One region of the Cupriavidus sp. SIMBA_020 genome, then DNA from elsewhere that is predicted to be linked to it. Evidence: predicted binding sites of a transcription regulator. Region 1 holds the regulator's gene; each other region holds the start of a gene.
What was found. The regulator FNR, encoded in region 1, switches genes on or off when oxygen is low (the NO sensors DNR and NnrR bind a similar motif). The targets are predictions, from matches to a motif close to TTGATNNNNATCAA.

Region 1 (3,213 bases):
GGCGGCTTTTCCGGGTTGAGCCGGTCGAGGAACTCACGCATCTCGGGTCGGCTCTGGAAACGCCAGCCGCTGGCCAGGGCCACGAGTTCCACACCGCGTTGCTGCCAGTCCTGTCGCAATTCGTCCAACAGGACGCGGATGGTGTCGGCGCCGACATCGTCGGCGAAAAGACGGCGCAGATCGTTGACGCGCAGGGGCTCCTGCGCACAAATCAGCGCGGTCTCGAGGACGATCTTCGCCTCTTGGGTATTCATGTGATTGTGTGCAGCCTGTCTTTGCACCTGCTCCCGGACGAATCCCGGAGCACTGGAGATTTCGGATACAGCGGTACCGATGCCACCGCCATCTCATTGCGCAGCCAACTCGCAGCCTGTCGCAGCCCAGGCAGCCAAGCGGTGCACTTCGTTCTTTTGCATCGATTTGCCGGGTCGTTCCGGCAGGAGATCGTCCGAATCCGGCTGGCTTCGCCGGGAGTCGAACCTCTTGCGTCGCGCTCTCGCCTTTACCCTCGCAGGCGGAACCCTTCCCCTTGGAGCGGACATTCGCCAGGACAATCAGATTGCCAAGGCGGCAAGAAAAAACGGATATCGGCCCGGACAAGCTTCGTCCTGCGCCTGCGCCACCACTCCACAAGGCCGCCCGGCCTCTTAAACCAGATCTTTTGAACCGGATGAACTGTGGGGACGGATCCGGCAAGCCAATGCTGCCTCGGACCCATGGACACGCATCCCAGATCAGGGATGCCGGCCCGGCGACGCCAGGGAATTACATGGCGCGATACCGTGGTTCTCGCGATTGTATGGCATTCCCGGCCCCGTCCGCAACCCGCCCGCTGCCCGGCGTGGCAAATGGCACGAACCCGGATGGGCTGCCCCCCGCTCGGAATTGCCTCAGAACACCACGCAAAACCCATGCGCCGCCAGGGTCTCCGGCAGCCAGACCGCCCGCGCCACGCCCACCATGCCGAAGCCGATGATCAGCACCCCCGCCACGGCCCGGACCACCGGCCGGCGCGACAAATGGCGCACATACCCCGAAAGCCCCGAAATCGCCAGCAGGTTTGGCAGCGTTCCCAGCCCGAAGGCGAACAGCACCAGCGCGCCGGACACCGCATTGCCGGCCAGCAGCGCCATCGCGAGTGCCCCATAGACCATCCCGCACGGCACGATTCCCCAGGCGAGCCCCAAGCCGAAGCGCCTCATGAGCGGCGTATGTCGGGCGAGGCCGGCGGGCAGCCTGATACCGAGCGCGCCCATGCGACCCACTACCCCCTGGGCCACGCGCACCGCGAGCGCCTCCAGGCGCGCCGCGCGCATGCTGCGCCCACGCAACAGCCAAAAGCCCGACGTCACCAGCATCGCCCCGCCTGCGCCATAGAGCCATCGCTGCACGGGCAGATAGTCCTGCTTCCATACGGTGGCGCCTACGGCACCCATGACGGCCCCCAACAATGCGTAGGTGGTCAGGCGCCCGGCGTGCATCGCCAGTAGTTCGACAAGCCAGCCGCGCGGCGAGCGATGGATCGTCACTGGCACGCGCACTGCCGCGCGCTGCTCGGCGGCCATCGCTATGCCGCCGCACATTGCGGCACAGTGGACGCCACCAAACAACGCAACGATAAAAACACTGAAAAGCACACCAAATGGCAACGGTCCCTCGCTTCCGCGTCACTTCACGCGGTAAAATTGACTTGTCGCGCCCCTGCTGCAATGCGCATCACCAAGAGCCCTCAATTGCTTACCTCCATTCCCGTCACCGAGATCTCGCCCCGCTGCTCCACGTGCGGGATGGGTCAGCTTTGTCTGCCGGTAGGCATGTCGCAGCAGGACCTCCTGAAGATGGACACGCTCGTGCAGGAACGCGTGCGCGTGCACAAGGGCGAAACGCTGTATCGCATGGGCGATCCGCTTACCGCCGTCTATGCCGTGCGCTTCGGCACGCTCAAGACGCACGTGACGCTCGAGGATGGCCGCTCGCAGATCACCGGCTTCCATCTGCCCGGCGAGATCGTCGGCCTGGATGGCCTTGGCGAAATGCAGCATGCCTCCGATGCCACGGCCCTCGAGGACGCCGAAGTCTGCGTCGTACGCTTCAGCGAGCTGCAGGCGCTGTCGGGTGACCTGCCCTCGCTGCAAACCCAGTTCCTGCGCTTGATGAGCAAGGAAATCTCGCAGGACCAGGTCATGCTGATGACACTGGGCTCGATGCGCGCCGAGGAGCGGCTCGCCGCGTTCCTCGTCAATCTTTCCGAGCGCCTGTCGGCGCGTGGCTACTCGTCTAGCGAGTTCGTGCTGCGCATGAGCCGCGAGGAGATCGGCAGCTATCTGGGCCTGAAACTGGAGACCGTCAGCCGCCTGTTCTCCCGTTTTGCCGAGGCGGGCCTGATCCAGATCCGCCAGCGCCACGTCAAGCTCATCGACATGGCCGGCATCAAGCAGATCTACAACCGATCCTGCTGAGGCCACCTTGCCGGCGGTGGTGCGCGGGCTACTCGAGTTCATCGGTATCGCTGAGCGGCGTCGGCATGGTGTAGAGCGTCAAGCCGCTCGACAAGGCGCAGAACAGCCACGCCAACAGGAATCCCACGGTGTAGATCGCTTCGCGCGACGCGTCGACCGGATGACCGAAGAAGTTCAGGTCACTGGGATCCACAATCGAGAACACCGTTGCCGTGGCCACGCCGCCGATCAGAAACGCTGGCCACATCACCCACATCAGCCAGCGCAGTCTCATGGCCGCCTCGCCGTGTCATTGACATGGGCGTCGGCGCGTGCGGCGGACCCATCCAGCTTTTCCACCACCAGCCCATGCCGCGCAGCATTGCGCACCGGCACGTCGGCGTGGGTATTGGCGAGCCAGATCGTCACGCCACAGCCGATCATCGCCAGCAGCGGGCCACTCATCAACAACCACGGCCACGGTTCCTTCCACCACGGCTTGATTTGTTGCGCTGTCATTGCCTACTCCTTGCGTCGATAGTTTCCTGGATGACCCGCACTACAGGCCGCGCGGCACGATGAAGCTGGTCGCTTCCTGGATCTGCGCGCGTTCCCGCGCATCGTCCACGCCCTCCCCCGTGACCGTGATGCGGATCTTGTGCGTACCCTCTGGCGCGTCGTCGATAGGGATACGGATACGCACGGGCAACAAGCGGTTCGACGTGGGCGCCAGTGTTTCCGCCGACTTGTCGTACTCGATGGTCAGCCCTTGCAG
Region 2 (3,213 bases), on a different contig from region 1:
AGTTTCATGATGAGGGCGCTCTTGTTATGGCATGGCGATGGCGATCAGACCCAGCCGAGCCAGCGCCAGTACGTGGCCGCGAAGACCAGCATCAGCCCATAGCCGATGATCGTCAGCGGAATGCCCACGCGCGCGAACTGCCGGCCGTTGAAGGTGTCCGTGCCGAGGCAGACCATGTTCTGCGGCGCGTTGATCGGCAGGATGAAGCCGAAGCTGACCGTGAAGCCGAGCAGCATGGTCATGCCGACCTTGTTGATGTCGCCGGGCAGGGTCTGGAGTACCGAGATCAGGATGGGCAGCAGCGCGGCGGTGAGCGCCGTGGCACTGGCGAACCCCAGGTGGATCAGGATCAGGAACGCGGACAGCACCGCGAAGACCATCAGCACGCCATGGTCGGCGAGGCCGGAATGCGTGACCACGAACTTGCCGAGCCACTGGCCGGCCTGCGTGGTCAGCAGCGCGGTGCCAAGGCTGATGCCGACGCCGAACACGATCAGCGTGCCCCAGGGGGTGCGCTGCTGCATGGTCTTCCAGTCCATCACGCCAAAGCGCGGCAGCATCAGGATCACCAGGCCGACGAAGGTGATGGTCGCGGTATCGAAGCGGTGCAGCTTGCCCTCGGTCGCCCAGAACATCAGCAGGCCGATGGCGACGGCGGCGAGGCGCTTCTGCGGCCCGGTCATGGGCCCGAGCGCGGCCAGTTCACGCTGCACGGCTTCCTTGCCGCCGGCAATCGCGTTGGTTTCGGGCGGCAGCAGCCAGCGCACGAGGAAATAGAGCACCACCGACATGACAAGCGCCCACGGCGCGCCGGCGATCAGCCATTGCAGCCAGGTCACGCGCTCCCCGAGCAGCTTGTCCATGAAGCCGGCGGTCAGCAGGTTCTGCGCGGCGGCAGTCTGGATGCCGACGTTCCACACGCTGGTGGCCATCGCCACCATGATCATGATGCCGGCAGCGGTATTGGACTTCTTGTCCACGCCGAACGCGGCAATCACGCCCATCATGATCGGCACCGTACAGGCGCTGCGCGCCGTGGCGCTGGGCACGACCAGGCTCAGGATGATCGTGACGGCGATGGTGCCGATGAGGATGCGGCGCGTGCTGGTGCCGATGGCGGAGAGCGTGACCAGCGCGATGCGCCGGTCGAGCCCCGTCACGGTCATGGCGGCCGAGATGAACAGCGCGGCCGCCACCAGCGCAAGCGCCGTGTTTGAGAAGCCGGCCAGCGCCATGCCCAGCGCGCGCGAGGTGCCGTAGTTGACCGATGGATCGGCCACCGTTGGCGCGAAGCCGATCAGGCCCGCCATCAGCGAGGTGATCATGATCGCGCTGGTCTCGTAGGTCACCGCCTCGGTGATCCACACGACCACCGCGAAGGCAAGGATGGCGAGCATGCGCTGCCCGGCGACGGGAAGCCCTTCTGGCGTGGGTATCAGGAGTACCGCGACGAGCACGGCGAGGGCGAGGTACAAGCCCCAGTGGAGGGTCGCCTTTGGGGTGACGGGCGCCGAGATGGCGGCGGCGGGAGCAGCAGAGATATGCGAGTCAGGCATCTTTTACTTCCAAAGTGGATGAGCCTGTCGACGCGGTCGTCACGCAGGATCGCCGCGGTCGACTCATGCATTATGAGAAGCGTGCCCGCCTGTGCCAAGGGATTGCGTCAGCGTGAATTGTCCAGGATCAAGTCTCTGCGAGGTCAGGGACTGCGGACGACACACCGCGCGTCACGGTGGCGCAACGGGTTGCTGACATCGGGCGATTTCCGATGGCGCTGCGCGGCCTCGATCTGAAATAATTGGGGGCGATGTTGAAATCTTTTCGAACCGCCTTAACCGCCTTAACCAACGCTAACCGGACACCGACATGGTGACTCACCCAACACACATCCGTCCGTGCCTGCCGCTGGAAACAATCAGCAATGCACGTGACCTCGGTGGCCTCGTCGGCGCGCTTGGGCGCCGCGTGCGCCACGGCAAGCTGTTCCGCAGCGGCAATCCGGCGCTGGCCAGCGTGGCGGACCTGGACCGCCTCCATGCGCTGGGCCTCGACATGGTCATCGACTTCCGCTCGGCCGGCGAGAAGTCCCCGCAGGAGGCCGCCTTCGGTGAGCGCTTCCGCTGGATTCCCGTGCCGGTGCTGGAGGGCAGCATGGCGATGGACGTGCTGATGCCGCGCCTGCGTGACAGCACGCCGGGCCAGGTCCACGCCTTCATGGTCGATGTCTACCGCGATTTCCCGGTGCGCTACCGCGACGCGTTCGCCGGCTTCCTGCGCAACGCGGAGGCGGGCGGCACGCTGTACTACCACTGCACGGCCGGCAAGGACCGCACCGGCTTTGCGTCGCTGCTGCTGCTGTCCGCGCTCGGCGTGGCGCGTGACGACATCGTCGCCAATTACCTTGAGTCGAATCACTGGAACCGCCGCTTCAACGAGGCGATCCTCGCGCGCACCGACGCGCTGGGCGTGCCGCCCGACGTCATCATGCCGCTGCTCGACGTGCGGCCGGAATACCTGGAGGCATCGATTGCCGCCATCGAGCAGGCGCACGGCGGCCTGGAGGCTTACATTGCCGATGGGCTAGGCGTGGACATCGACCGCCTGCGCAGCCACTATCTGGAAGCCTGAGCGCCGCCGCTACCGCCACTACCGCCGCTATAGTCCGCCGCGCTCGCGCAGGATGCGCGCGGTGGACAGCGCGATCATGCCTTCCTCGTCGGTCGGCAGGACCAGCACGGGCACGCGGCTGTCGTCGCGGCTCACGCGCTGGGTGTTCGCGGCATTGGCCTGCGCGTCCAGCCGGACGCCGAACAGCCCGTCAAGGTAGGCGCAGATGCGCGTGCGCACCTCGGCGGAGTTCGCCCCGATGCCCGCCGTGAACACCAGCGCATCGAGCCCGCCCAGCGTGACGGCCAGCTTGCCGATCTCCTGCGCGGCGCGGTAGGCGTAGAAGTTCACCGCCAGCACCGCGCGCGGGTCGTTGCTGGCCAGCAGGACGCGCATGTCGCTGCTGATGCCGGAAATCCCCTTGAGACCCGACTGGCCGTACAGCATGGCCTGGATCGCGTCGGCTTCCATGCCCTGCGCGGCGAGCCACAGTACCGCGCCCGGGTCGATGTTGCCGCAGCGCGTGCCCATCGGCATGCCGTCCAGCGCGGTCAGCCCCATCGTCGATTCCACGCTCTGGCCTTCGCGCATCGCGCAGAGGCTGGC
Region 3 (3,213 bases), on a different contig from region 1:
ATCTACCTGACGCCGCTGTTCCTGGGGCGCGTGCGCGGCTTCAGCGCGCTTGATATCGGGCTGGCGGTATTCTCCACGGGTGTGTTCCAGATGGCGTCGATCCCGCTCTATGCCTTCCTGGCCAACCGGGTGGACCTGCGCTGGCTGATGATGTTCGGCCTGGCGATGTTCGGCATCTCGATGTGGTACTTCGCACCTATCACGCACGATTGGGGATCGGCAGAACTGCTGTTGCCCCAGGCGCTGCGCGGCATGGCGCAACAGTTTGCGGTGGCGCCTACGGTTACGCTGACGCTCGGCAGTCTGCCGCCGGAGCGGCTCAGGCTGGCATCGGGGCTGTTCAATCTGATGCGCAACCTGGGCGGCGCTATCGGCATCGCGGCGTGTGCCACGGTGCTCAACGATCGCGGCAATATGCACTTCCTGCGCGAGGCGGAGCATCTCAACATCCGCAATGAAGCCATGGGTAACCTGCTGCAGAGCGTCAGCGAGCGGTTCATGGCAGCCGGCCACGACGCCCTCGATGCACAGACCGCCGCGCTGCGGCAACTATGGGGACTGGCCTGGCGCGAGGCCCAGACGCAAACCTTTGGCGACATCTACCTGTTGATTCTGGTGTGCTTCGGCATTGCCACGGCAATGGTGCCGCTGATGCGCAAGGTGGCCGCACCGAAGGCACCGTCTGCGGATGCGCATTGAGGAAACGGACGTGTTGAGTTGGTGCGGCGATTGGTAGCAGATATGCTCGATCAGCCGCAGGGCGAGGCCACTGTTCGCGCCAACAGGGAGCGGGTGCGTGCTCGCGGATGCTTGATGTAGATCAGGCTGCGGTCCAGCTGCCCCTCTATATTGGCTTGGCAACCGCAGCACTCGCCTATCCCACGGGCCCATTCTCCGGATCTGCCGCAGATGGAATGCCCGTAGCATCGGGATTCATACCTCTCTCATCAACTGGAAGCACGCACATGAAGAAGATCGCTACCCTCATTTTGCTGACGGCTACCATCTCGACGATGGCGTGGGCTCAGCAGGCCAGCCCCGGAAGTTCCGCAACGAATGATCAGTTGGTTCAGATGCGGTTGGAAATTCAATCCGCACGAAAGGAATATGATCGAAAAGTCAAGGAGGCGAAGGGCGTGTTTAATGAGGCGAAGAAGGCCGCTGCGCAGGAACGCGACACCGCGATTTCTGCAGCCCGCACCAAAGGTGGCCAAAGTTAGTGGGAATGGCTTATGGGGCCGTGCCTGGGGGTAGTGCCTGGGAATAGTGCCTTGGCCTGGCGCGTCCTGCGACGCCGCGACGTTCACGAAGTAGAGGGCCTTCCGCGATGGCTCGCTGCCTAAGGGGCGCGCACCAGTAGCACCGGCACCTTCGATTCCCGCACCAGACCCTCTGCCACGCTGCCCATTACCAGGCGCCGCACCCCGCGCCTGCCGTGCGTGCCAAGTACGACCACGTCGGCGTGGGCGCGTTGCGCCGCCGCGTTGATCATCGTGGCAACGTCGCCGAGCCCGAGCAGTTCGTCAAGCAGTTCCGCGCGGCATGTGACATGACCAGCATGAGCCCTCGCCTCGGCCTCGGTCAGCAGCTTGCGTCCGCCCTCAAGCAAGGCGGGGCGCAAGTCTCCCAGATTGCCGTAGCCCATGTCGTACTTGAGATAGCTGTTGTCGATCACGTGAACAATATGCAGGGTCGCATTGCACATTGCCGCGAGGCGCATGGCCTCGTCCAGGGCGAGATTGCCGCAGTCGCTGCCATCGATGGCGACGAGGATGGTCTGATACATGACATGGTCCCCTTGGAAGGACGCCGGTTAAGCGGTACCGGTGTGCGGGTAGATAGACGCCGCTTCAGCATAGGTGCGGGATGCGGCTGCCAGTTGATGCATGTCATGGGGAAGCTAATGGCACTTCATTGACTGGGGTCAACCTGCAAGTCCTGGTGGCCCCTACCTTGGAAAGACCGACACGGCCGTCGGATGGCGGATACCTATGCACAAGATCGAATTTGCCGGCGAAATGCCGGATTACTACCCGACCGGTCCCAGTCTGCAATGCTCAGCAACAGTGGACGGTGTGCCTGCGACATATGAGATTACCGCCGAGGCGCTCGAGGATCATTTTGGCGCCCGCTCATACCTCAGCGAGGATCTGCTGCCGGCATTCATGAGCAACCGCCAAGACATTGAGCGCGTTGCGGGCGCCTTGTTCGAGATGACGGAAGCGCGGCATATCGTGCTGCACAGTGGCCATTTCCGCTTCGCGTTGTAAAGCCGGACAGGGCCTGGAGGTACGCCATGGAGAAGTACTTGCGCTCGTGCCAACAGGCAAAACAGGCAAAACAGGCAAGGCGGGGGCGATGGTGGGCGCTCGCCGCTTGCGCGCTGGTGCCGTTCTGTGCCGGATGTTCCTCGGCGCGCAACCCGCTGCATCCCCCGAGGCCGCGCGCGGTTGCGCTCGCTCCCACGGGCCTCGAGCAAACGCAGGCGGCGTCTTCCTGGCCCGGCATAACTCAATCGTGGCGCAGGTCGATGCCGAAGCCACCCGCAAGTTCGCAGTCGACGATCCCCGCAGCATAGGCGAACAGCCATGACTCGGCTTGTTCCACGCTCTCGGGTGGGGCGGGCCAGTCAGGCGTAAACCGAATGCCGATGCCGCCTTCCGGGGCGCCAATATGGATACTGCCGCCGGGGTGGCCCGCAGCAATGGCGTCGGGGACAAAGAGTATGATCTGGAACCCCTTGTACGACCGTTTTGCTTCATGCATGGTTACGGCCGCGTCTCGAGTTGGTCGATGACCGCCGAGATGCCCGGGGCCGACCATACGGCGCCGACAGCGGCGCGGCGATCGGCCAGGGAGTCCACGTGCCCGCTCAGCGTGGCCGTGCCGCCCTCGACCTTCACAGTTATATGATGGGCCTCGCGCACGGCATGACGGCGCAACGCCTCTTCGATGCGTTTCTCCACGTCGGGGGACGCTGCCTTCTCGTGCATCCGGATGCTGTTGACCACGCCGATCACACCGCGCAACTGGCTTACCGTGCGTTCCGCCAGGTGCTTCTGGTAGCCCCAATCGACATCGCCCGATAGCGTCACCCACCCGCGCTCGACGCGCACCTTGATGGCATCTGCGGGCAGATGCACGTGCCATTGCAGGGCCTCGCGGGCTGCCTCGGCAACGGCTTCGTCAAGGAGTGCGCCGGGCGGATGTACG
Region 4 (3,213 bases), on a different contig from region 1:
CGCCGTCGAGGACGAGGCCCTGGTGCAGCGGCTGGCGCGCGAGCGCATCGCGCTGACGGTCTGCCCGCTGTCGAACCAGAAACTGATGGTCTACCCCGACCTGCGCGACCACCCGATGAAGCGCCTGCTCGATGCCGGCGTGGCCGTCACGCTGCATTCGGACGATCCGGCCTATTTCGGCGGCTACATGAACGCCAACTGGGAAGCCTCGTTCGCCGCGCTGCCGCTGGACGCGGCCGACGCCTACAAGCTGGCCCGCAACAGTTTCGAAGCGGCTTTCCTGCCCGCCAAGCAGAAGGCCGAGTACCTGGCCGAAGTGGACCATTTCTGGTCCGCCACGCCCGAGAATCCGCCCGCGACGGCTCCCACGACCTGACCGGGCGCATAAACACGATGCCGGACCCCAGGTCCGGCCGCCCCTGAGACGAGAAGATGACCACGACTTCCCCCAATCCCGCCACGACCCGCGCCATCCGCGGCCGCATCCTCCACTTCCTGCGCGATCCGCAGTTCCATGAGGAGGCGTATCAATATTGGGAAGATGGCCTGATGCTCGTCACGGACGGCCGCATTGCCGCCGTAGGGCTGTACGAGGACCTGGCGCGCGACATCCCGGCCGGCGCCGAGGTGATCGACCATCGCGGCAAGCTGCTCGTGCCGGGTTTCATCGACACCCACGTGCACTATCCGCAGACCGACATCATCGCGTCGCCGTCGCCGGGCCTGCTGCACTGGCTCGACACCTACACCTTCCCCGAGGAACGCCGCTTCAGCGAGCCCGCCTACGCGCGCGCCGTGGCCGAGTTCTTCACCGACGAGCTGCTGCGCAACGGCACCACCACGGCGATGGTCTGGAGCACGGTGCACGCCACGTCGGCAGACGCGCTGTTCGGCGCGAGCCAGGACCGCAACCTGCGCATGATCACGGGCAAGGTGCTGATGGACCGCAACTGCCCCGAATTCCTGCGCGACACGGCCGAGAGCGGCGCGCGGGACTCCGCCGACCTGATCTCGAAGTGGCACAACAAGGGCCGGCTGGCCTACGCCATCACGCCGCGCTTCGCGCCGACCTCCACCGAGGCGCAACTGGCCGCCTGCGGCGAACTGGCGCGCGCCCATCCGGACGCCTTCATCCAGACCCACGTGGCCGAGAACCGCGACGAGGTGAAATGGGTGGCCGAGCTGTTCCCCGACGCCCGCAGCTACCTGGACGTGTACGACCGCTACAGCCTGCTGCGCCCCGGCGCGTTCTACGGCCATGCGATCTACCTCGACCAGGACGACCGCCGCCGGCTGGCCGACAGCGGCGCCGCCGTGGCGCATTGCCCCACCTCGAACCTGTTCCTGGGCAGCGGCTTCTATGACTTCCACCAGTCCGATGCCCACCGCCTGAACGTGACGCTGGCCACCGACGTGGGCGGCGGCACCTCGTTCTCGATGTTCCGCACGATGAACGCGGCGCACAAGGTGGCGCGCATGGGCGGCTATCACCTGACCGCCCTGCGCATGTTCTACCTGGCCACGCGCGGCGCCGCCGAGGCGCTGGGCTGGGCGGACCGCATCGGCAGCTTCTCGGTGGGCTGCGAGGCCGATTTCGTTGTGCTGGACCCCGAGGCCACGCCGCTGATCGCACGCCGCAGCAGCCGCTCCGAGACCCTCGAGGAGCAGTTGTTCGCGTTTGCCATGCTGGGCGACGACCGCGTAGTGGACAACGTCTACATCATGGGCGAAGCCACGCGGGAACTGGCGGGCTGATCGCTTTTGGGCGACGGACGGCATGCAAATACGGGTTGTCGCCCGTCCGCCTTGACCAGCATCAACACAATCGTCATCAAAGCCTTCTAGGCTGTCGCATTGCCCGCCCCCGGCTATCGGGTGCGCCAAGACAGACCCAAAAAGACTGACATGACTGCCCGACCTCTGGATTTATCGCCGGCCCAGACCGCTGAGCCGGCTTCCAACCCTGCCCACCCGCCCCGCAAGCTCGCCGGCGTTCCCCTGCCGGAACCCATCGCCTTCGAGGCCCCGTTCCCGAACCGCAAGACCATCCGTGGCTGGCTGATTCCGCTCGGCGAGCGCAGCGTGGCCCGCGCGCTGACGCTGTTCGCGCTCGACTACGCGATCTTCGCCGCCGTGCTGGCCGGCGTGGTGCTGGCGCCGCAGTGGTGGGCCAAGCTGGGCCTCGGCGTGCTGCTGGGTCTGGTGATCGCCCGGCTGTTCATCATCGGCCACGATGCCTGCCACCAGAGCCTGACCGACCGCCGCGGCCTGAACAAATGGCTCGGCCGGCTGACGTTCCTGCCGTCGCTCACGCCCTACAGTCTGTGGGAAGTCGGCCATAACGTGGTCCACCATGGGTACACCAACCTCAAGGGCTTCGACTTCGTCTGGGCGCCCTACTCGCTCGAGGAATTCCGCGCGCTGCCGCGCTGGCGCCGGGTGATGGAGCGGATCTATCGCAATGGCTTTGGCGCCGGACTCTATTACCTGATCGAGATCTGGTGGCTCAAGCTGTTCTTCCCGAGCAAGCGCCAGATGGCCACGCGCCGCGCGATCTTCATGTGGGACTGCACGCTGGTGGCCACCTTCGGCGCCATCTGGATCGGTGCGCTGGCGTGGCTGGCCGTGGCCACGGACCAGTCGGTCCTGGGTCTGGTCGGCGCCGGCTTCGTGCTGCCGTTCCTGATCTGGAACCTGACCGTGGGCTTCGTGCTGTATGTCCACCACACGCACACGAGCGTGGCGTGGTACGACACCAAGCCGATGTGGGCCAAGGCCCAGCCGTTCGTCTCGACCACCGTGCACCTGCGTTTCCGCTTCGGCATCGGCGCCGCGCTCCACCACATCATGGAGCACACCGCGCACCACGTGGACATGAGCGTGCCGCTGTACCGGCTCAAGCGCGCCCAGGCCCTGCTGGAGCATGCGCTGCCGGGCCGCATCATCATCGAGAATTTCTCTTGGCGCTGGTACTTCCGCACCGCGCGCCGCTGCAAGCTGTACGACTTCAAGGCCCTGTGCTGGACCGACTTCCGCGGCCGCCAGACCAGCGACAACTCGCCCGTGCCGGTCTGACCTGACCCGCACTTCCCAGCAACGATGCCAAAGGCGGTGGACAGTGTCCGCCGCCTTTTAGTACAATTGCGACTTCCATTGGGGAGTAGCCGCCCTCGTCTCACCACGCCGCGCAATGCGGCATACGGCAGACAGGGG

Region 2: SB751_RS17420 (DASS family sodium-coupled anion symporter) is a predicted target of FNR. The motif match lies at 1,674-1,687, and genes of this name have one in related genera.
Region 3: SB751_RS14465 (universal stress protein) is a predicted target of FNR. The motif match lies at 1,915-1,928, and genes of this name have one in related genera.
Region 4: SB751_RS03120 (fatty acid desaturase) is a predicted target of FNR. The motif match lies at 1,807-1,820, and genes of this name have one in related genera.

The regions. Positions count from the first base shown of each region.
Region 1 covers NZ_JAWRWU010000004.1:259,971-263,183, reverse strand. The annotation lists gene scpB (SMC-Scp complex subunit ScpB) at 1-254, opposite strand, end outside; gene SB751_RS10405 (sulfite exporter TauE/SafE family protein) at 891-1,649, opposite strand; gene fnr (fumarate/nitrate reduction transcriptional regulator Fnr) at 1,734-2,459, shown strand; gene SB751_RS10395 (hypothetical protein) at 2,488-2,733, opposite strand; gene SB751_RS10390 (hypothetical protein) at 2,730-2,957, opposite strand; gene ccoG (cytochrome c oxidase accessory protein CcoG) at 2,998-3,213, opposite strand, start outside.
Region 2 covers NZ_JAWRWU010000008.1:207,558-210,770, forward strand. The annotation lists gene SB751_RS17415 (Ldh family oxidoreductase) at 1-8, opposite strand, end outside; gene SB751_RS17420 (DASS family sodium-coupled anion symporter) at 45-1,556, opposite strand; gene SB751_RS17425 (tyrosine-protein phosphatase) at 1,867-2,628, shown strand; gene SB751_RS17430 (acetate/propionate family kinase) at 2,656-3,213, opposite strand, start outside.
Region 3 covers NZ_JAWRWU010000006.1:233,988-237,200, reverse strand. The annotation lists gene SB751_RS14475 (DHA2 family efflux MFS transporter permease subunit) at 1-699, shown strand, start outside; gene SB751_RS14470 (hypothetical protein) at 966-1,220, shown strand; gene SB751_RS14465 (universal stress protein) at 1,340-1,786, opposite strand; gene SB751_RS14460 (DUF1488 domain-containing protein) at 1,992-2,270, shown strand; gene SB751_RS14455 (hypothetical protein) at 2,512-2,766, opposite strand; gene SB751_RS14450 (BON domain-containing protein) at 2,769-3,213, opposite strand, start outside.
Region 4 covers NZ_JAWRWU010000001.1:664,610-667,822, forward strand. The annotation lists gene SB751_RS03110 (adenosine deaminase) at 1-376, shown strand, start outside; gene guaD (guanine deaminase) at 433-1,755, shown strand; gene SB751_RS03120 (fatty acid desaturase) at 1,906-3,075, shown strand; yybP-ykoY riboswitch at 3,144-3,213, shown strand, end outside.